3 regions of the Pantoea sp. S-LA4 genome follow, and region 2 is predicted to be linked to each of the others. Evidence: predicted binding sites of a transcription regulator. Region 2 holds the regulator's gene; each other region holds the start of a gene.

Region 1 (6,129 bases), 360 kb from region 2:
GCCTCTAAAGGATCGACGGTCCAGACCCAGCAATCTTTATTCGGAGCATTGGCCGGACTTTCCAGCACGCCGCCTTCGGTGGAGATGTGCCAGGCGTTTTCATCACGGCTGTAGATTTTTTCCAGCGACGCGGTGGTCGGGATGTTGCGCTCTTTCAGGTAGTCCAGCAGCGCTTCACGCGAACGCAGGTTCCATTCACGCCACGGCGCGACCACTTTCAGCTGCGGAGCCAGCGCGGTATAGGTGGTTTCGAAACGCACCTGGTCGTTACCTTTACCGGTTGCGCCATGACACAGTGCATCCGCGCCCACTTTCAGCGCCAGTTCAACCTGCGCTTTGGCGATGATAGGACGCGCCATTGAGGTGCCCAGCAGGTAGGTGCCTTCGTATAATGCGCCGGTCTGCAGGACCGGATAAACGTAATCGCTGATGAACTCTTCACGCAGATCAACCACGTGGCACTCAGAAGCACCAGACTGCAGCGCTTTCTTCTCTACGCCTTCCAGATCGCTGCGCTCCTGACCGATATCGGCCACAAACGCCACCACCTCACAGCCGCCGTAGTTCTCTTTCAGCCACGGAATGATGGCCGACGTATCAAGACCACCGGAGTAAGCCAGAACGATTTTTTTGATGCCTTGCGTTTGCATTTCGTAATCCTTGAATCAGAGTCGTTAAGCGAGAATCCGGGTGCCAATCGGCACGCCGTTAAACAGGTCAGGCAGCCGCTCGGCATGACGCCAGCTGGCGATATCCACCGGTCGGCCCAGCGTACGCGCCGCATCGAGCGCAGCGTGAACCTTCACAATCATGCCGTCGGTAATGATGCCCTGGGTAATCAGTTGTTCCGCTTTGTCGGCGGTCATCTCTTCGATACGCTGGCCTTTGCCGTCGAGGATACCGCTGACGTCGGAGAGCAGGACTAAATCCGCGCCAAGAGTGGAGGCCAGCGCCGTCGCCGCCTGGTCAGCGTTGACGTTCATCAGTTCGCCATCATCGGTGATACCGATAGAACTGACCACCGGCATATAGCCCGCCGCCAGCAGCGTGTTCATCAGCGCCGGATTACCCGGCATGGCGTGACCTACGTGGCCCAGTTCTTCATCAAACGGGGTAACGTTGACCATGCCGGCATCGCCCAGACAGAGCCCCACCGCGTTGATGCCGGTTTTTTTCGCCCACGCCAGCAGCGTTTTATTGGCGGTTCCCGCCAGCGCACCGGTAATAATGTCGATCTGATCGGCCGGTGTGACGCGCAGGCCATTCTTTTTCTTCACCGGCAACGCCAGCTTTTTCATCAGTTCATCCACCAGGCAACCGCCACCGTGGACAATAATCAGCGGGCGCTGATGGGCGCTGCGGTAGGTCAGCAGCGCATCAAACAGACGGGCCAGCGCTTCTTCGCTGTCTAACAGCACACCGCCCAGCTTGATAATCAATGGATTGGTCATGGTTTACTCGTCCGTTAAGTCAGTGACGTGGTTTCCGGAAAGCCGAAGCGAATATTCAGACACTGTACGGCCTGCGATGCGGCGCCTTTCAGCAGGTTATCTTCGGCTGCCACCACGATCAGGTGCTCGCCCTGTAGCTCAAAACCGATATCGCAATATGGCAGACCGACCACCGCTTTCAGTGCCGGCACACCCTGCTCGTAGAGCCGGACCAGAGGCTTATCGTGGTAGGCGCGCTGGAATACTGCCGCCACATCCTCGCGGCTCACGCCCGGATTTAACCGGCAGGTAATGGTCGCCAGAATGCCGCGCGAGAAGTTGCCCAGATGAGGCGTGAAAATTACCGGCGTGCCGAGATGGGCGACGATTTCCGGGTGATGACGATGATTGAACAAGCCGTAAGGCTGCAGGCTGACTTCGCAGAAGCTGGTGCCGACGCTGGCTTTACGCCCTGCGCCACTCACGCCGCTGGTGGCGTTGATCACCGGCCACTGTGCCTCGTTTAGCAGCCCGGCATCCACCAGCGGTTTCAGTGCCAGCTGAGCCGCGGTCGGGTAACAACCCGGTACCGCCACCAGCTGCGCCTGTTTGATCTGCTGATGCTGATATTCCGCCAGGCCATACACCGCTTTATCCAGCCAGTCGCCATGCTGATGGGTGAAGCCGTAGAAGCGGGTATAAAACGCAGGATCATTGACGCGGAAGGCGCCGGACAGGTCAAAGACCACACAACCGGCCTTGAGAAATTCCGGAGCCAGATCGTGGCTGACTTCATGGGCCGTAGCCAGGAATACCACATCCACTTTATCTGCCCATTCCGACGCATGGCTCAGCGGCTGCAGCGGCAGATCCACCACGCCTTTCAGCTGAGGATGCAGATCGGACAAGCGCTTACCCGCATCAGGACTTTGCGCCGAAACCGCTAAAGCGGTTATGTTGATATCTGGATGGCGATTCAGGAAGGTGGCGAGCTCTACGCCAGCGTAACCACTGGCACCCACGATCAGCGTATTCAACATCAGGCTGTAACCCTTTTTACAGTCACACGTTCCGGGTCGCGGCCTTGCCCCGTTGCCCACAATGCCGTTTGCAGCGATTTCTGGTTCACATGCAGACGACGTTAATGTATTTTTATTCACTATTAATGCATGAATATTGATACATCCTAACTCAAGGACCGTCAACAGTGAAGACAAAATTACCGCCTTTTATCGAACTCTACCGCCAGTTGATCGCCACACCGTCGATCAGCGCAACCGATGCCGCACTGGACCAGAGTAATGAAACTTTAATCAATTTGCTGGCTGGCTGGTTTCGTGACCTCGGCTTCAGCGTTGAAGTGCAGCCGGTTCCCGGTACCCGCAATAAATTTAATATGCTGGCCCGAACCGGCAGCGGCGCAGGCGGCCTGCTGTTAGCCGGTCATACGGATACCGTTCCGTTCGACGATGGTCGCTGGACCCGCGATCCATTCACCCTGACCGAACACGACAACAAGCTCTACGGGCTGGGCACAGCAGACATGAAAGGCTTCTTCGCCTTTATTCTCGACACGCTGCGCGATGTGGATGTGACGACGCTGAGCAAACCGCTCTATATCCTTGCCACCGCCGATGAAGAGACCACCATGGCCGGCGCGAAATATTTTTCTGAATCGACCCAGCTGCGTCCGGACTGCGCCATCATTGGCGAGCCGACCTCCCTAAAGCCGGTTCGGGCGCACAAAGGGCACCTGTCGAACGTGATCCGCATTGAAGGCAAGTCGGGCCACTCCAGCGATCCGGCGCGCGGCGTTAACGCCATTGAACTGATGCATGAATCGATCACCCATCTGATGCAGCTGCGCCATACGCTGCAGGAGCGTTACCACCACGACGGCTTCGCGATTCCCTATCCCACCATGAACTTCGGGCATATCCACGGCGGCGATGCGGCTAACCGTATCTGCGCCTGCTGTGAACTGCATATGGATATCCGACCTTTGCCGGGCTTATCACTCAGCGATCTGGATGGGCTGCTGAACGAGGCACTGGCGCCGGTCAGCGCGCGCTGGCCTGGTCGTGTAACGGTCGCCGAGCTGCATCCGCCTATTCCGGGTTATGAATGTCCGGCGAACCATGAACTGGTCAGCGTGGTGGAAAAACTGCTGGGCACGCCAACCGAAGTGGTGAACTACTGCACCGAAGCACCGTTTATTCAGCAGCTCTGCCCGACGCTGGTACTGGGGCCAGGCTCCATTAATCAGGCGCATCAGCCAGACGAATTTATTGATACCGCATTTATTAAGCCGACACGGGCGCTTATCAGTCAGGTTGTGCAGCATTTTTGTCACTGATTAACAATAAATGGGGCATTTCACTGCGATAACGGTAAAATGCCCTGTCATTCTGCGGCATTTAACAATAAGAATAACTTATCCCGCTCCGCTCCTGATAAATTCCATGAATTTCGGACAGTTAGCCACACGTTCGCCCCACTTTAACTCATTTGACGTACGCAGCATTACGTGGCTAGATAAAAGACGATGTTATGCCCACCGGGTGACTATCCAGATATTTTCAGATTGCAGACAGGCGGCAACTGAGCACATTCCCCGTAGATGACCGGGAAGATAAAGTTGCTGCTTTTTCTGCTGCCTGAAAAGGGTCGGGTGTAGAAGTTTTTCAAGACGATAAGGGTGTCAGGGTCCAATGAACGAACAATATTCCGCAATGCGAAGTAATGTCAGTATGCTCGGCAAACTGCTCGGGGATACGATTAAGGATGCGCTGGGTGAGAACATTCTCGACCGGGTGGAAACCATCCGTAAGCTCTCCAAGTCATCCCGTGCAGGTAATGACACTCATCGTAAGGAACTGCTTAATACGCTGCAAAACCTCTCCAATGATGAGTTATTGCCGGTAGCCCGCGCGTTTAGCCAGTTCCTTAACCTCACCAACGTGGCTGAGCAGTACCAGACCATTTCGCACAGCGGTGAAGGCGCCAATCATCCCGAACTGCTGAAAAAGACCTTTGAGACCCTGAAGCAGCAGAGTGACATCAGCGAAAGCGCTATCCGCGAGGCGATTGAGTCGCTGTCGCTGGAGCTGGTGCTGACCGCGCACCCGACCGAAATCACCCGCCGCACGCTGATTCACAAACTGGTAGAAGTGAACAGCTGTCTGAAACAGCTCGATCACAGCGACATTTCCGACTACGAGCGTAACCAGATTATGCGCCGTCTGCGCCAGCTGGTGGCGCAGGCCTGGCACACCGACGAGATCCGCAAATATCGCCCGACGCCGATCGATGAAGCCAAATGGGGCTTTGCGGTGGTCGAGAACAGCTTATGGGAAGGCGTACCCGCCTTTCTGCGCGAGCTGAACGAGCAGGTGGAAGAGGCGTTCGGGATGAAATTACCGGTTGATTTCGTGCCGGTGCAGTTCACCTCCTGGATGGGCGGCGATCGCGATGGCAACCCCAACGTCACGGCGGCGATTACCCGCCACGCGATGCAGCTGAGCCGCTGGAAAGCCGCCGATCTGTTCCTGCGCGATATTGGCGTGCTGATTTCCGAGCTGTCGATGTCCGAGTGCAGCGATGAAGTGCGCGAACTGAGCGGCGATCCGGAAGCGCTCGAACCTTATCGGGTGATCCTGAAACGTCTGCGCAGCCAGCTGCTGACTACCCAGGCGTTCCTTGAGCGTCGGCTGAAAGGCGAACGTCTGCCACGTCCGGCGGACCTGCTGGTCTCGAACGACCAGTTGTGGGACCCGCTGTATGCCATTTATCAGTCGCTGCAACAGTGCGGTATGAGCATCATCGCCAACGGCCAGCTGCTTGATACGCTGCGCCGCGTGAAGTGCTTTGGCGTACCGCTGGTGCGTATCGACCTGCGCCAGGAGAGCACCCGTCATACCGAAGCGATTGCGGAAGTGACCCGCTATCTTGGCCTTGGCGATTATGAAAGCTGGTCGGAAGCTGACAAACAGGCCTTCCTGATCCGCGAACTGAACTCAAAACGTCCGCTGCTGCCACGCAGCTGGGAACCCAGCGATGAGACGCGCGAAGTGCTGGAAACCTGCCGCGTTGCGGCTGAAGCACCGCAGGGCTCTATCGCAGCGTACGTTATCTCGATGGCGAAAACGCCGTCTGACGTACTGGCGGTTCATCTGCTGCTGAAAGAGGCGGGCATCACCTACGCCATGCCGGTAGCGCCCTTGTTTGAAACGCTCGATGACCTGAACAATGCCAATGATGTGATGAGCCAGCTGCTGAGCATTGACTGGTATCGCGGCTTTATTCAGGGCAAACAGATGGTGATGATTGGCTATTCTGACTCTGCGAAAGATGCCGGCGTAATGGCGGCCAGCTGGGCGCAATATCAGGCGCAGGATGCGCTGATCAAAACCTGTGAAAAAGCCGGGATTTCGCTGACGCTGTTCCACGGACGCGGCGGCACCATTGGCCGTGGCGGCGCACCGGCCCATGCGGCTCTGCTGTCACAGCCGCCGGGCAGCCTGCGTGGCGGTCTGCGCGTCACTGAACAGGGCGAGATGATCCGCTTCAAATATGGCTTACCGGAAGTCACTATCGCCAGCCTGTCGCTCTACACCGGCGCGATTCTTGAAGCAAACCTGATGCCGCCGCCGGAACCGAAACGTGAATGGCGCGACATTATGGATCAGCTCTCCGCCGA
Region 2 (6,129 bases):
CTCAGCGGTGACGTGGTAGGTGTCATCCTGGTTGTTTTCGATGATGCGATAGTGGCTGGCACCCTGCGCATCGGCTTTCTCAGACAGAACCTGACGGATATTGGTCTGATCGCCGTCACGGCCGCTGACGCTGATAGTCTGGTTCATCGGTTGCAGATTCTGGCTCTGTGCCTGCTGATTCGATACCAGGCTGGCTGCGCTGGCACCCATTGAGAACACGGAAGCCAGACTCAGTACGGCAATAGCGAATGTCTTTTTCATGATTAACTCTCCTGAAATTGTTTGCCTGAACCCACCGAGGCGCATAACCGCGCGTCAAAAAGAGGGTTCGGGGCGATATCTGATGACGCTGGGCTTAGTTGTACAAACGGGCAGTGGCGTGATAGTTGCCGTTGTTGTACGCCTCGATCACGCGATAGGCTTTTGCGCCCTGCTGATCGGCTTTATCACTCAGCTGCTGGTTAATTTCCATCGGTGAGCCTGCAACGCCACTGACGCTGACGGTACCTGCGGGTTGCAGATCCTGTGCCTGCGCTGCGGTGACAGATTCTGCTGCCACAGCACCAAAAGAAAGAGCAGAGAGAATGCTCAGCGTAGCGATGGTAGTTTTTACGTTCATGTATTTTTCCTCGTCGTCAATTTTTATCTTTTTAGTTGGTGTGATTTGCATCACGAAAAGAAGTATAGAACTAATAACGGAAGAAATTAATACTCCGCTAATAATGTTTTTTTGTGATTCTTTATCCTTATGGCTACTTTTAATAACCCAGCGTTATAAAAACCGGCTGAAAAATGACCTTTTCAGCCCTTTTTGCTGCAAAAACAGCGGGATAAATCACTTTATCTTTTTGTGCGAAAAGAGGTGGTCGATCAGCCTGGACTTTGATTCAGATCTGGGTAATGTCGCCAGTGTCGTGATGTAAAGCAGTGTAAAATAGCGCGAAAGGTTAAGCAGACCAAAAGGTATGACCATTATTCAGACGAGAGAAAACGACCAAAGCATGACGCTAACGCACTGATTTTAATCAGGACAGGGCAGGAGAAGTGGCAGGCGCGGGCAAAACAGGCTGTTGACCGGCACGATTATGCTCAGTCAACAGGTCCGCTATCAGAGTTCCTGTTCAAACAGGTTAAGAATGGCACCGTGCAGTTGCTTAACCGTGAAGTCGCGTGCGCGGGTGATAAAAATGGTGTCATCCCCGGCGATGGTGCCCAGGATGCCTTCTGATTTGCCCAGCGAGTCGAGCAGGCGCGCAATCAGCTGTGCGGCACCCGGGCTGGTATGAATCACCACCAGCGCATCGTTGTAATCGATGTCCAGAACCAGGTTTTTTAACGGGCTGGTGGTGGTCGGCACGCCAAGTTCGGCAGGTAAGCAGTAAACCATCTCCATTTTGGCATTGCGGGTGCGTACCGCGCCAAATTTGGTCAGCATACGAGAAACCTTTGACTGGTTGATGTTCTCGAAGCCTTCATCCTGGAGCGCCTGAACGATTTCGCCCTGGGAACTGAATTTTTCTTCTTTTAATAAGGCCTTGAAAGCCTTGATCAGATCGTCTTGTTTCGATGGGTTTCGCATAGGTTACCAATAAATAGAGGGAATAACCGCGCAGCCGCCCGCGGCAGAGTGGTGATTATGCATTTAAATGCATTTTTATGCAATCGGTTGATTGATGAGCAGGGTTCGGGCGGCTAGCGGGCGGCGATAATAGCAAAGAAATCGTCTCATACCAAAACCCCTGTCACAGCGCTGGAAGGCGAAGGTTGCAAAGTTGTTATATTATTGGTGGTGTAGTAACAGAAAACGCACGTAGCCGTTCTCTGTCTGACGACGGCACAGTTGTCGGTCATTCAGGTATGAAGATGATAAGTAACTTTTGAATCCGGCGATTAAGTGTGAAAACACGTAGAATTAACAGCGGATATTTATCATCGCCTGAGCAGTTGATTAAGGTCTGACACAGATAGAATTTCGGCCCATCTCTGCCCCACCTTAATAAGGAGTTAAGAATGAAAGTTGCCGTTCTCGGTGCCGCTGGCGGCATAGGCCAGGCGCTCGCACTTCTGCTCAAAACCCAGCTTCCTGCAGGTTCAGAACTTTCACTGTATGACATCGCACCGGTGACGCCGGGTGTTGCCGTCGATCTCAGCCATATTCCGACGGCGGTCGCTATCAAGGGATTTAGTGGAGAAGACGCCACGCCCGCCTTGCAGGGTGCCGATGTGGTACTGATCTCTGCTGGTGTAGCGCGTAAGCCTGGTATGGATCGCGCCGACCTGTTCAACGTGAATGCCGGCATTGTGCGCAATCTGATTGATCAGGTGGCGACGACGGCACCCAAAGCCTTAATCGGGGTGATCACTAACCCGGTCAATACCACGGTGGCGATTGCGGCGGAGGTGCTGAAAAAACATGGCGTCTACGACAAAAACCGCCTGTTTGGCGTCACCACGCTGGATATCATCCGCGCCAATACCTTTGTGGCCGCGTTAAAAGGTAAGCAACCTGGCGAGGTTGAGGTACCGGTTATCGGCGGTCATTCCGGCGTGACCATTCTGCCTCTGCTGTCGCAGGTGTCAGGCGTCAGCTTCAGCGAACAGGAAGTGGCGGATCTCACCAAACGCATCCAGAACGCCGGGACGGAAGTGGTTGAAGCCAAAGCGGGTGGCGGTTCTGCCACGCTGTCGATGGGTCAGGCTGCCGCGCGTTTCGGTTTATCGCTGGTGCGTGCGCTTAACGGTGAGGCCAATGTGGTGGAGTGTGCTTATGTAGAAGGGGATGGCGAATATGCGCGTTTCTTCTCTCAGCCGCTGCTGCTGGGTAAAAACGGCATTGCCGAGCGTCAGCCGATTGGCACGCTGAGTGCTTTCGAACAGCAGGCGTTGACCGGGATGCTGGATACGCTGAAGAAAGATATCGCCCAAGGCGAAGAATTTGTGAAGCAGTAAATCATCGCCCTGACCCAACAACGCCCGGCTTAGCCGGGCGTTGTCGTTTACAGGCCGCCAGATTTATAAGCGCGTGCCGCGGGCGTACCGTTGCTGGCTGGCAGCTTCTTGCCCAGCATCTCCATCCGCATCTGGAACGGCGGGAACGGCATCTCGATACCGTGCTGCTCGAATCCGCTGAGGATCAGCTGATGCAGCTCATGACGCAGCGGCATACGATGCCCCATCTCAGCCGCATGTACACGCAGTTCAAACAGCTGAATGCCCTGCTGTAAATCGACCAGGAACACTTCAGGTGGCGGCGTATCCAGCACATAGCTGCAACGTTCAGCCGCCTGTTTCAGGATGGTTGTCACCTGTTCGCTGCTGACTTTCGCCGGTGCAGGAATGGTCAGCACCACACGCGTCACCGAATCGGACAGCGACCAGTTAACGAACTGCTCGGTGATAAAGGCTTTGTTCGGCACAATAATCTCTTTGCGGTCCCAGTCAGTGATCGTGGTGGCGCGGGTATTGATGCGGGTAATGCTGCCGGTCAGGTCGCGAATCGTGACCGTGTCGCCAATGCGGATCGGTTTTTCAAACAGAATGATCAGACCCGAGATAAAGTTGGCAAAAATTTCCTGCAAGCCAAAACCGAGCCCGACACCGAGTGCGGCCACCAGCCACTGTAATTTCGACCACTCAATACCGATCAGCGAGAAACCAATCAATCCGCCAATCAGCAACAGCAGGTATTTGGTCAGCGTGGTGATGGCATAGCCGGTACCGGGCGTCAGATTAAGGTGCTGCAGCAGCGCCAGTTCCAGCAGAGCGGGCATATTGCGCACCAGCTGGGTGGTGATAATAAACACCAGAATGGCGATCAGCACCGAACCCAGGGTAATCGGCTGGATAGACTCCACGCCCTGCACCGAGGTGTTGACGTCCCACAGCGGAATATTCTCCAGGAAGCCAAAAGCGGAGTGAATTTCCGACCACAGCACAATCACCGAAACCAGCGCAATCAGCGTCAGAATTGAGCGCACCAGCCGCAGTGACTGCGCACTGATAGCGTCAAGATCGATCACCGGCTCTTCAATCTCAATCGCGTCGGTATTCTGTGCGCCTTGTTCTTTCTCTTCTTCACTGCGCGCCCGGTTCGCCAGCATATCAGCGCGGCGCTGACGGGCGCGGTCAAAGCCAAGACGGCGCCGCTGAATCAGCATCCAGCGGCGGATAATGTGATAGATCACCAGCAGCAGGAACCAGATGGCAACCGAGGTTTCCAGCCGGGCCAGCAAGGCCTGCGCCGTTGCCAGATAACCGATTGCTGAGGCGAGCGCCGCCATCAGCGGCATCGCGATCATCAGGTTCCACAGCATACGGTTGATCATGTTGTCGCCATTTCCCTCTTTATCCAGATAGAGCGGAATCCCGGCGCGTTTCAGGCTGACGGTAACGATGCTGATCGCGCCACAAATCAGAATGAAACAGAGGCGTCCCAGTGACGAAGAGAACTGACGATCTTCCAGATTACCAAAGGCGATTAACAGCATGATCAGCGGCACAATCAGACCGATGCTCAGCGAGTAGTAGCGCATAGCGCGCGCCACGCGGTTCTGCGGCCAGCGGAAATGGACGATGAACAGGCCGTTGGAGCGGGCAAAGGTGGCGCTGATCATAAAGGCCCACAGCAGCGGCAGCGTGGCGGTAATACCATCGCCGATGGCGACGGCAATCGGGTAGGGCCAGGCGTTCTGCAGACCATAACCCAGCGTGCCCCACAACACCGGCAGCGGCAGCGCCACCAGTATCGACCAGAATACGGTACGAATGGTGAGCCGGAAGCGGTCCTGAGTGACCTTGCCGACTTTACTGGCGGAGCGTTCAAGGAAGGCGTTGAAGTGACGACGCGAACTGATGCTGAAACCGACCAGCAGCAGGGCGCCAATGATCGGCAGCACGGTGTTGCGGCTGGTAAACATCATTGCCATCGCTTTGCCGAGCTGACCCAGTGTATCCAGCGACAGCAGGCGTGACAGATCCTTAGCCAGATCCAGCGGGTAACTCAGGCCGATCGGGCTGACGTCGGCGGTCCAGAACAGATAACGGTGGGTGGCATCTTTTACTTCGGTCAGCGCATCCTGCAACTGCGTGTTGCCGACCTTCAGCTTGGTGATCTCCAGGATCAGGGTGTCGCAGCCGGAGATCAGGGAATTAAGCAGTTCGCGCTGGGTCCGCAGCTGGGCATCAAGGATTCGCTTCTGCTCGCTGGTAAAGGGCTGTCCATCCGCCTGATGGCCCTTGCGTAGCGCCTCCTGACGATCCAGCAAATCTTCATAATGGAGTCGCTGAACCCGCAGCTGCGCCATCTCGTTATCAATCTGCTGAGATTTGGGCATCTCCGGCAGACGCGCCACCTGGGCCCGTAGCGCTTCCCCCAGTAAATTAGAGGCGCCGAGCCACTGTGACTGCTCGCGCAGGGTTGAGAGCGCCTGACGTACCTGAATAATTTGATTGGTTGCCAGCCGCTGCTGCGACGCTACCAGATCCATCCGCTGCGCCTGCTGATTCAGGGCAACGGAGAGATCGCGGTTAACGCGGAACTGATCGCTGATTGCCGGTGGCAGATCGCCACTGTTTTCCGCCAGCTGCTCGGTGCGTGCCAGCGCCAGTTCGGCTTCACGCTGGCGCTGATCGTTGAGCTGATTACGCAACGCCTGCAGATAGTTATCCAGCTGAGCGGCTTTGCGCTGGTGCGCTTCGGCCCGCATCCGCGCCAGTTCCTGACGATTATTGGCGGAGAGCTGCGCCAGCTCCAGCTCATCGACGCGCGCTTTATTGGCGGCATTTTCCGCCTGACGCGCCGCCAGTTGCAGCTGGCCCTGCGGCGAGGCGCTGTTGCTGGCCGCCTGCAAACGTCGTTCACTTTCGGTCATGGCGCGGCGGGCTTCGGTCTGCTGTTGTGGCAGCTGCGACAGGGAGTCGCTGATCTCACGTGCGCGATCCTGCTCCTGCTGCGCCTGACGACCCTCTTCCAGCAGCTGGCTGCTGACCTGCAGAATCTCCTGATCCAGTTCCGCGCTGCTCATGTTGCTGCGCACGGTCTTTGCGCTGTCGCCCATCGCAGCGATCTGTTGACGTAACTCGCGAGCCAGACGCGGGAAATCATCAATGACCTGCTGATACTGGGCGGCA
Region 3 (6,129 bases), 3.1 Mb from region 2:
GGATTCGCGACTGATGTCAGTGCCGGGCATTGAGCAGGGCGGACGGCTGCAGCTGCGCGGCCCGAACGTGATGAAAGGCTATCTGCGGGTCGAGAATCCCGGCGTGCTGGAAGTGCCGGTCGCCGATGATGGCGAAGGCAATCAGGAAGCGGGCTGGTATGACACGGGTGATATCGTCAGCTTTGATGACGGCGGTTTCTGCCAGATTCAGGGGCGCGCCAAACGCTTCGCGAAGATTGCCGGTGAGATGGTGTCGCTGGAGATCGTCGAGCAGATCGCCCTGAAAGCGTCGCCGGACAAACAGCATGCCGCCTCACTGCGGCCGGATGGTCAGCGCGGCGAAGCGCTGGTGCTGTTCACCACCGACGGCGAACTGGCGCGTGACGGCCTGCAGAAAGCCGCCCGTGAGCTGGGCGCGCCGGAGCTGGCGCTGCCGCGCGATATCCGGGTGATGAAACAGCTGCCGCAGCTCGGCAGCGGTAAACCGGATTATGTGATGCTGAAAAAGCTGGCTGAAGAGGAGCAGGCATGAACATCGAACGGGATGCGCCGCTGATGTCACGCGGCATGATTGCCGTGATTATCGCCCAGTTCTTTTCGGCCTTCGGCGATAACGCGCTACTGTTTGCTACGCTGGCGGTGCTGAAAAGCCAGTTCTATCCCGACTGGAGCCAGCCGGTGTTGCAGATGCTGTTTGTCGCCACCTACATTCTGCTGGCGCCGTTTGTCGGGCAGATGGCCGACAGCATGGCGAAAGGGCGGGTGATGATGATCGCCAACAGCCTGAAGCTGCTGGGCGCACTGGCGATCTGTTTCGGCTTCAACCCGTTCCTCGGCTATACCCTGGTGGGAATAGGTGCTGCGGCCTACTCACCGGCCAAATATGGCATCCTCGGTGAAATCACCCACGGCGAAAAGCTGGTGAAAGCCAACGGGCTGATGGAAGGGTCGACCATCGCCGCGATCCTGCTCGGCTCAGTAGCGGGCGGGATGCTGGCGGACTGGCATCTGCTGGCGGCGCTCGGCATCTGCGCGGTCACCTACGGCGTCGCGGTTATCGCGAACCTGTTTATCCCGAAACTGCAGGCGGCGCGTCCGGGGCAAAGCTGGCAGATCGCCGCCATGCTGCGCAGTTTCTTCCGGGCGGCGGCGGTGCTCTGGCATGATGCCGAAACGCGTTTCTCGCTGCTCGGCACCAGCCTGTTCTGGGGCGCGGGCGTGACGCTGCGTTTCCTGCTGGTACTCTGGGTGCCGGTGGCGCTGGGCATTCATGACAACACCACGCCAACCACCCTCAATGCGATGGTGGCGATGGGTATCGTGCTGGGTGCGGCGGCAGCGGCGAAGCTGGTGACGCTGGAAACGGTGCGTCGCTGTATGCCGGCCGGGGTGCTGATTGGCGTAATGGTGGTGGTCTTCTCACTGCAGCATTCGCTGCTGAATGCCTATTTGCTGCTGATGGTAATTGGCGCGCTGGGGGGCTTCTTTGTGGTGCCGCTGAATGCGCTGTTGCAGGCGCGCGGTAAAGAGAGCGTCGGCTCGGGCAATGCGATTGCGGTGCAGAATCTCGGTGAGAACAGCGCGATGCTGCTGATGCTGGGGTTCTATACGCTGGCGATTAAAGCCGGTGCGCCAGCGGTCGCTACCGGCATCGGGTTTGGCGTGCTGTTTGCGCTGGCCATCGCCCTGCTGTGGCTGTGGCGACCGGCTAAACGCTAAGGCTGGCCGCCTGCTGCCAGCGTCAGGCAGCGAGGCGGCTACGCATCCGTCGTAACTCAGCGACGAATGGCAATCGCCTCAATTTCAATCTTCACATCTTTTGGCAGGCGCGCCACTTCAACACAGGAACGGGCCGGGAATGCCGCCTGATGCTCGGTGAAGAATGCCTCATAGGCTGCATTCACCGTGGCGAAATCGTTCAGATCCTTAACGAATACCGTGGTTTTCACGATATCGCCGACCTTCAGGCCAGCCGCTTCCACAATCGCCTTCACGTTTTCCAGCGACTGACGCGCCTGGGCGGTCACGTCATCGGCGACCATGCCGGTGGCCGGATCAACCGGGATCTGACCGGAGGTGATGATCATGCTGCCGAGATCGACGCCCTGAACATAGGGGCCGATGGCGGCAGGGGCTTTTTCAGTACTGATTTCACGAGACATTATTGCTCCTTGAATAAGGCAGTAGGGCGGTGAGCCCGCCGGTGCTGACCATTATAGGGTCGGCCGGAACGATTACCAGTGACCCAACACCACATGGCGCGCGAACTCTTTTTCACAATATTTGCACTTCAGATGAACATCATCGGCGCGCTGCTTTACCGCAAAACTGGAGAAGACCGGTTCGCTGCGGCTGATGCAGTTGCTGTTCGGGCAGGTCAGCACCCGCTCAACGTGCTCCGGCAGCGTCGGGGCGATCTTCGCCACCACTTCGTAATCGTCGATGCGGTTGACCGTAGCATGGGGCGCATAGACCGCCAGTTGGTTGACCTGGTCGTCGGTCAGAAAGGTGTTTTCAATCTTGATCAGATCTTTGCGGCCCATCTCGCCTGACGGCAGATTCAGGCCGATGGTGATGCGCTGATCGGTCTCGGTCAGACGGAACAGGGAGAGCAGTTTGAATCCGACCTGGGCCGGGATATGGTCGATTACCGTGCCGCGCTTGATCGCTTCGACCTGCAATTTGTTGTCGTGTGTCATCTGAGGATCTCCTTACAGGGCGGGTTCGCTGTTTAATACCAGCGCCAGCAGAGCCTGACGCGCGTAGATGCCGTTTCCGGCCTGCTGGAAGTACCAGGCGTAGGGGGTTTTATCGACATCGGTGGTGATTTCGTCGATGCGCGGCAGCGGATGCAGCACCTTCATGTTGTCACGCGCCGTCGCCAGATCGGCGGCCCGCAGAATGAACTGCGCTTTGACGTTGGCATACTCCGACGGATCGAGCCGCTCTTTCTGTACCCGCGTCATGTAGAGGATATCGAGCTGCGGCATCACCTCTTCAAAGCTGTCATGCCGTGACCAGGCGATGTTTTTCTCATCCAGCATATCGGTGATGTAAGCCGGCATCGCCAGCGCATCGGGGGCGATAAAGAAGAAGCGGTTGCCATCAAACTTCGCCAGCGCCTGTGTCAGGGAGTGCACGGTGCGGCCATATTTCAGGTCGCCGACCATCGCCACATTGAGCTGGTTCAGGCGACTCTGGGTCTCCTGAATGGTGAAGAGATCGAGCAGCGTCTGGGTCGGATGCTGGTTGGCTCCGTCACCGGCGTTGAGAATCGGGATGCCGCCAGAGAACTCCGTTGCCAGCCGCGCCGCGCCCTCCTGCGGATGACGCATCACAATCGCATCAACATAGGTGCTGATCACGGAGATGGTGTCGGCCAGGGTTTCGCCTTTCTTGCCCAGCGAGGTATTGCTGCCGTCGGCAAAACCCACAACCGATGCGCCGAGACGATGAATCGCCGTCTCAAACGACAACCGGGTGCGGGTCGAGGCTTCAAAAAAGCAGCTGGCGATCACGTTATGCTTCAGCAGCTCCGGCTGCGGGTGCGCTTTGAGCTGTGCAGCGGTATGCAGCACCAGTTCCAGCTCGTCACGGCTGAGGTCGTTGATCGAAATAATGTGCTTGCGATATAGCGGGTTAGCCATAGCTTTCTCCTCTGCGCGGCCGGATTGCGGACAAAAAAAAGCCCCTGATTAAGGGGCTTTTTTAAGATCGGGTCGATGACCGAAAGAAACAGCGGCGCCGCCTGCGGTCAGGCGTGATTGAGCGTCAAATTGTCCGCTGCGCTGTAGCATATTTCCTCCGGCAAATTGTGGCGCATTATACCCATTCGCTGCCGGGCAGCAAGGGAAAATCGTGCGCGAGGAAACCGTTTGCGCTGGCCCTGAAGCAGGGCGATTGGGCTGCCGTGCCTGGCTGGTACAGGCAGACGCCGGGAATCTGCATCAGCGTTGACCCAGCGTCGCCACCATCACCGCTTTGATGGTGTGCATCCGGTTTTCCGCCTGATCGAACACGATGCTGTGCGGGGACTCAAATACCTCATTGCTCACTTCCATGCCGTTCGGCAGATCGTACTGTTCCGCCATCTGCCGGCCCAGCGTGGTCTGATCGTCATGGAAAGCGGGCAGACAGTGCAGGAATTTCACCTGCGGATTGCCGGTCAGATCGAGCATCGCCCGGTTAACCTGATAGTCACGCAGCAGGGCGATACGCTCTTCCCACACCGCTTTGGCTTCGCCCATCGACACCCAGACGTCGGTGTAGATAAAGTCTGCACCTTTGACGCCGTCAGCAATGTTATCGGTGAGAGTAATTTTGCCGCCGGTCTGCTGTGCCACGTCGCGACACTGCTCCACCAGCTGCGCCTCTGGCCAGCAGCTCTGCGGTGCCACCAGACGCAGATCCAGCCCGACCAGCGCCGCCGCTTCCAGCATGGTGTTGCCCATGTTATTGCGGGCATCGCCGACGTAAACCAGCGTCATCTGGCTGAGCGTTTTGCCTGGCAGATGCTCCTGCATGGTCAGCAGATCGGCCAGCAACTGTGTCGGATGAAACTCCGTGGTCAGTCCATTCCACACCGGCACGCCAGCGTGCTCCGCCAGGGTTTCCACCAGCTCCTGGCCGTAACCGCGATACTGGATACCGTCATACATCCGGCCCAGTACCCGCGCGGTGTCGCGCATCGACTCTTTATGCCCGATCTGGCTGCCGCTCGGACCGAGATAAGTGACGTTAGCACCCTGATCGTAAGCGGCAACTTCGAAAGAGCATCGGGTACGGGTCGAGTCTTTTTCGAAGATGAGCGCGATGTTTTTGCCTTTCAGGGTCGGGACTTCACTGCCACTTTTTTTCGCGCGTTTTAATTCCGCAGCAAGGGTAAGCAGGTGATTAATTTCGGCCGGGGTAAAATCCAGTAGCCTGAGGAAATGGCGCTGATACAGCTGACTCATACAACACTCCGGTAACCATAAAAATGAATTAAAATTCAATCTAACCGTATGAATATGCATTTTCAACCCCGGCGAGAATAAACTTTTCGTTTTGTGTAGTGGCGCGACAGGCAGTGTGGGAAAATAATTGTTTATTGCCGAACTCAGAGAGGACATCGTTATGGCATATGAAGCATTATTGGAAGAGCAGCGTGAAGAGACGCGCCTGATCATTGAAGAGCTGCTGGAGGATGGCAGCGATCCCGATGCGCTTTATACCATCGAGCATCATCTCTCGTGCAACAACTTCGATTCACTGGAAAAGGCCGCAGTTGACGCCTTCAAGCTGGGTTATGAAGTGACCGAGCCGGAAGAGCTGGAGCTGGAAGATGGGACGACCGTGATGTGCGTTGACATCATCAGTGAATCGGCGCTGAAGCCAGAGCTGATTGATGTGCAGGTTGAGCAACTGGTGAACCTGATCGGTAAATACAATGTCGACTACGACGGCTGGGGCACCTACTTCGAAGACCCGGACGCCGAAGATGAAGATGACGAAGACGCCATCGACGATGAAGATGATAATGGCATTCGCCACTAAGTCGCGCAGGGCGGGGAATTCTCCGCCTCTCTTCTTTTCCAGCCCTGTTTTAACACCATGAACTACGCACCCTTACTTGAACCCATTTATCAGTTTCTGCACTGCCGCACGCCACAAGCCTGGATTGATGAGGCGCGTAAACCGGAAAATCTGACCCTGCTGTTAACCGACCATCTGGTGTGCGAACTGAAAGCCGCGCAGACCGCGGTCTGGCTGATCCGTAAATATGTGGCTGACAAACCCAGCGGTGAGGCGATCCTCGGCTGGCTGAAACCGTACGAAGATTTTATCTTCCGCGAAGATGGCGACAGCGACTTTATCAATGCCCATAAAAATCTCACCAAACGCATCATCGTCCGCAATGAACTGCCGTGGGCGGATGAGCTGGTGGAAAAGATGGTGCTGCTGATTAAAGAAGAGCTGCATCACTTCTATCAGGTATGGGAAATTATGCAGTCGCGCGGATTGGTCTATCAGAAGATAACCTCCAGCCGCTATGCGAAGTCCCTGCTGCGTGAAGTGACAACCCATGAGCCGGAGACGCTGGTGGATAAGCTGATTTGCGGTGCTTACATTGAAGCGCGATCCTGCGAG

What was found. Region 2 encodes ArgR, which controls arginine synthesis, uptake and breakdown. Its sites were predicted from a motif close to ANTGAATAAAAATACANT; they were not measured.
Region 1: a site for ArgR is predicted at 2,574-2,591, ahead of argC (N-acetyl-gamma-glutamyl-phosphate reductase). Genes of this name have one in related genera too.
Region 3: a site for ArgR is predicted at 4,978-4,995, ahead of argF (ornithine carbamoyltransferase). Genes of this name have one in related genera too.

Annotation. Positions count from the first base shown of each region.
Region 1 is NZ_JBTLRC010000002.1:3,666,663-3,672,791, forward strand. Features, by position in the region: gene ACX3P5_RS18110 (argininosuccinate synthase) at 1-650, opposite strand, end outside; gene argB (acetylglutamate kinase) at 675-1,451, opposite strand; gene argC (N-acetyl-gamma-glutamyl-phosphate reductase) at 1,466-2,470, opposite strand; gene argE (acetylornithine deacetylase) at 2,638-3,786, shown strand; gene ppc (phosphoenolpyruvate carboxylase) at 4,142-6,129, shown strand, end outside.
Region 2 is NZ_JBTLRC010000002.1:3,307,032-3,313,160, reverse strand. Features, by position in the region: gene ACX3P5_RS16355 (YdgH/BhsA/McbA-like domain containing protein) at 1-261, opposite strand, end outside; gene yhcN (peroxide/acid stress response protein YhcN) at 356-619, opposite strand; gene argR (transcriptional regulator ArgR) at 1,109-1,579, opposite strand; gene mdh (malate dehydrogenase) at 2,011-2,949, shown strand; gene mscM (miniconductance mechanosensitive channel MscM) at 2,997-6,129, opposite strand, start outside.
Region 3 is NZ_JBTLRC010000002.1:251,686-257,814, forward strand. Features, by position in the region: gene aas (bifunctional acyl-ACP--phospholipid O-acyltransferase/long-chain-fatty-acid--ACP ligase) at 1-532, shown strand, start outside; gene lplT (lysophospholipid transporter LplT) at 529-1,719, shown strand; gene ridA (2-iminobutanoate/2-iminopropanoate deaminase) at 1,776-2,162, opposite strand; gene pyrI (aspartate carbamoyltransferase regulatory subunit) at 2,235-2,699, opposite strand; gene pyrB (aspartate carbamoyltransferase) at 2,712-3,647, opposite strand; gene argF (ornithine carbamoyltransferase) at 3,948-4,955, opposite strand; gene rraB (ribonuclease E inhibitor RraB) at 5,116-5,535, shown strand; gene miaE (tRNA isopentenyl-2-thiomethyl-A-37 hydroxylase MiaE) at 5,593-6,129, shown strand, end outside.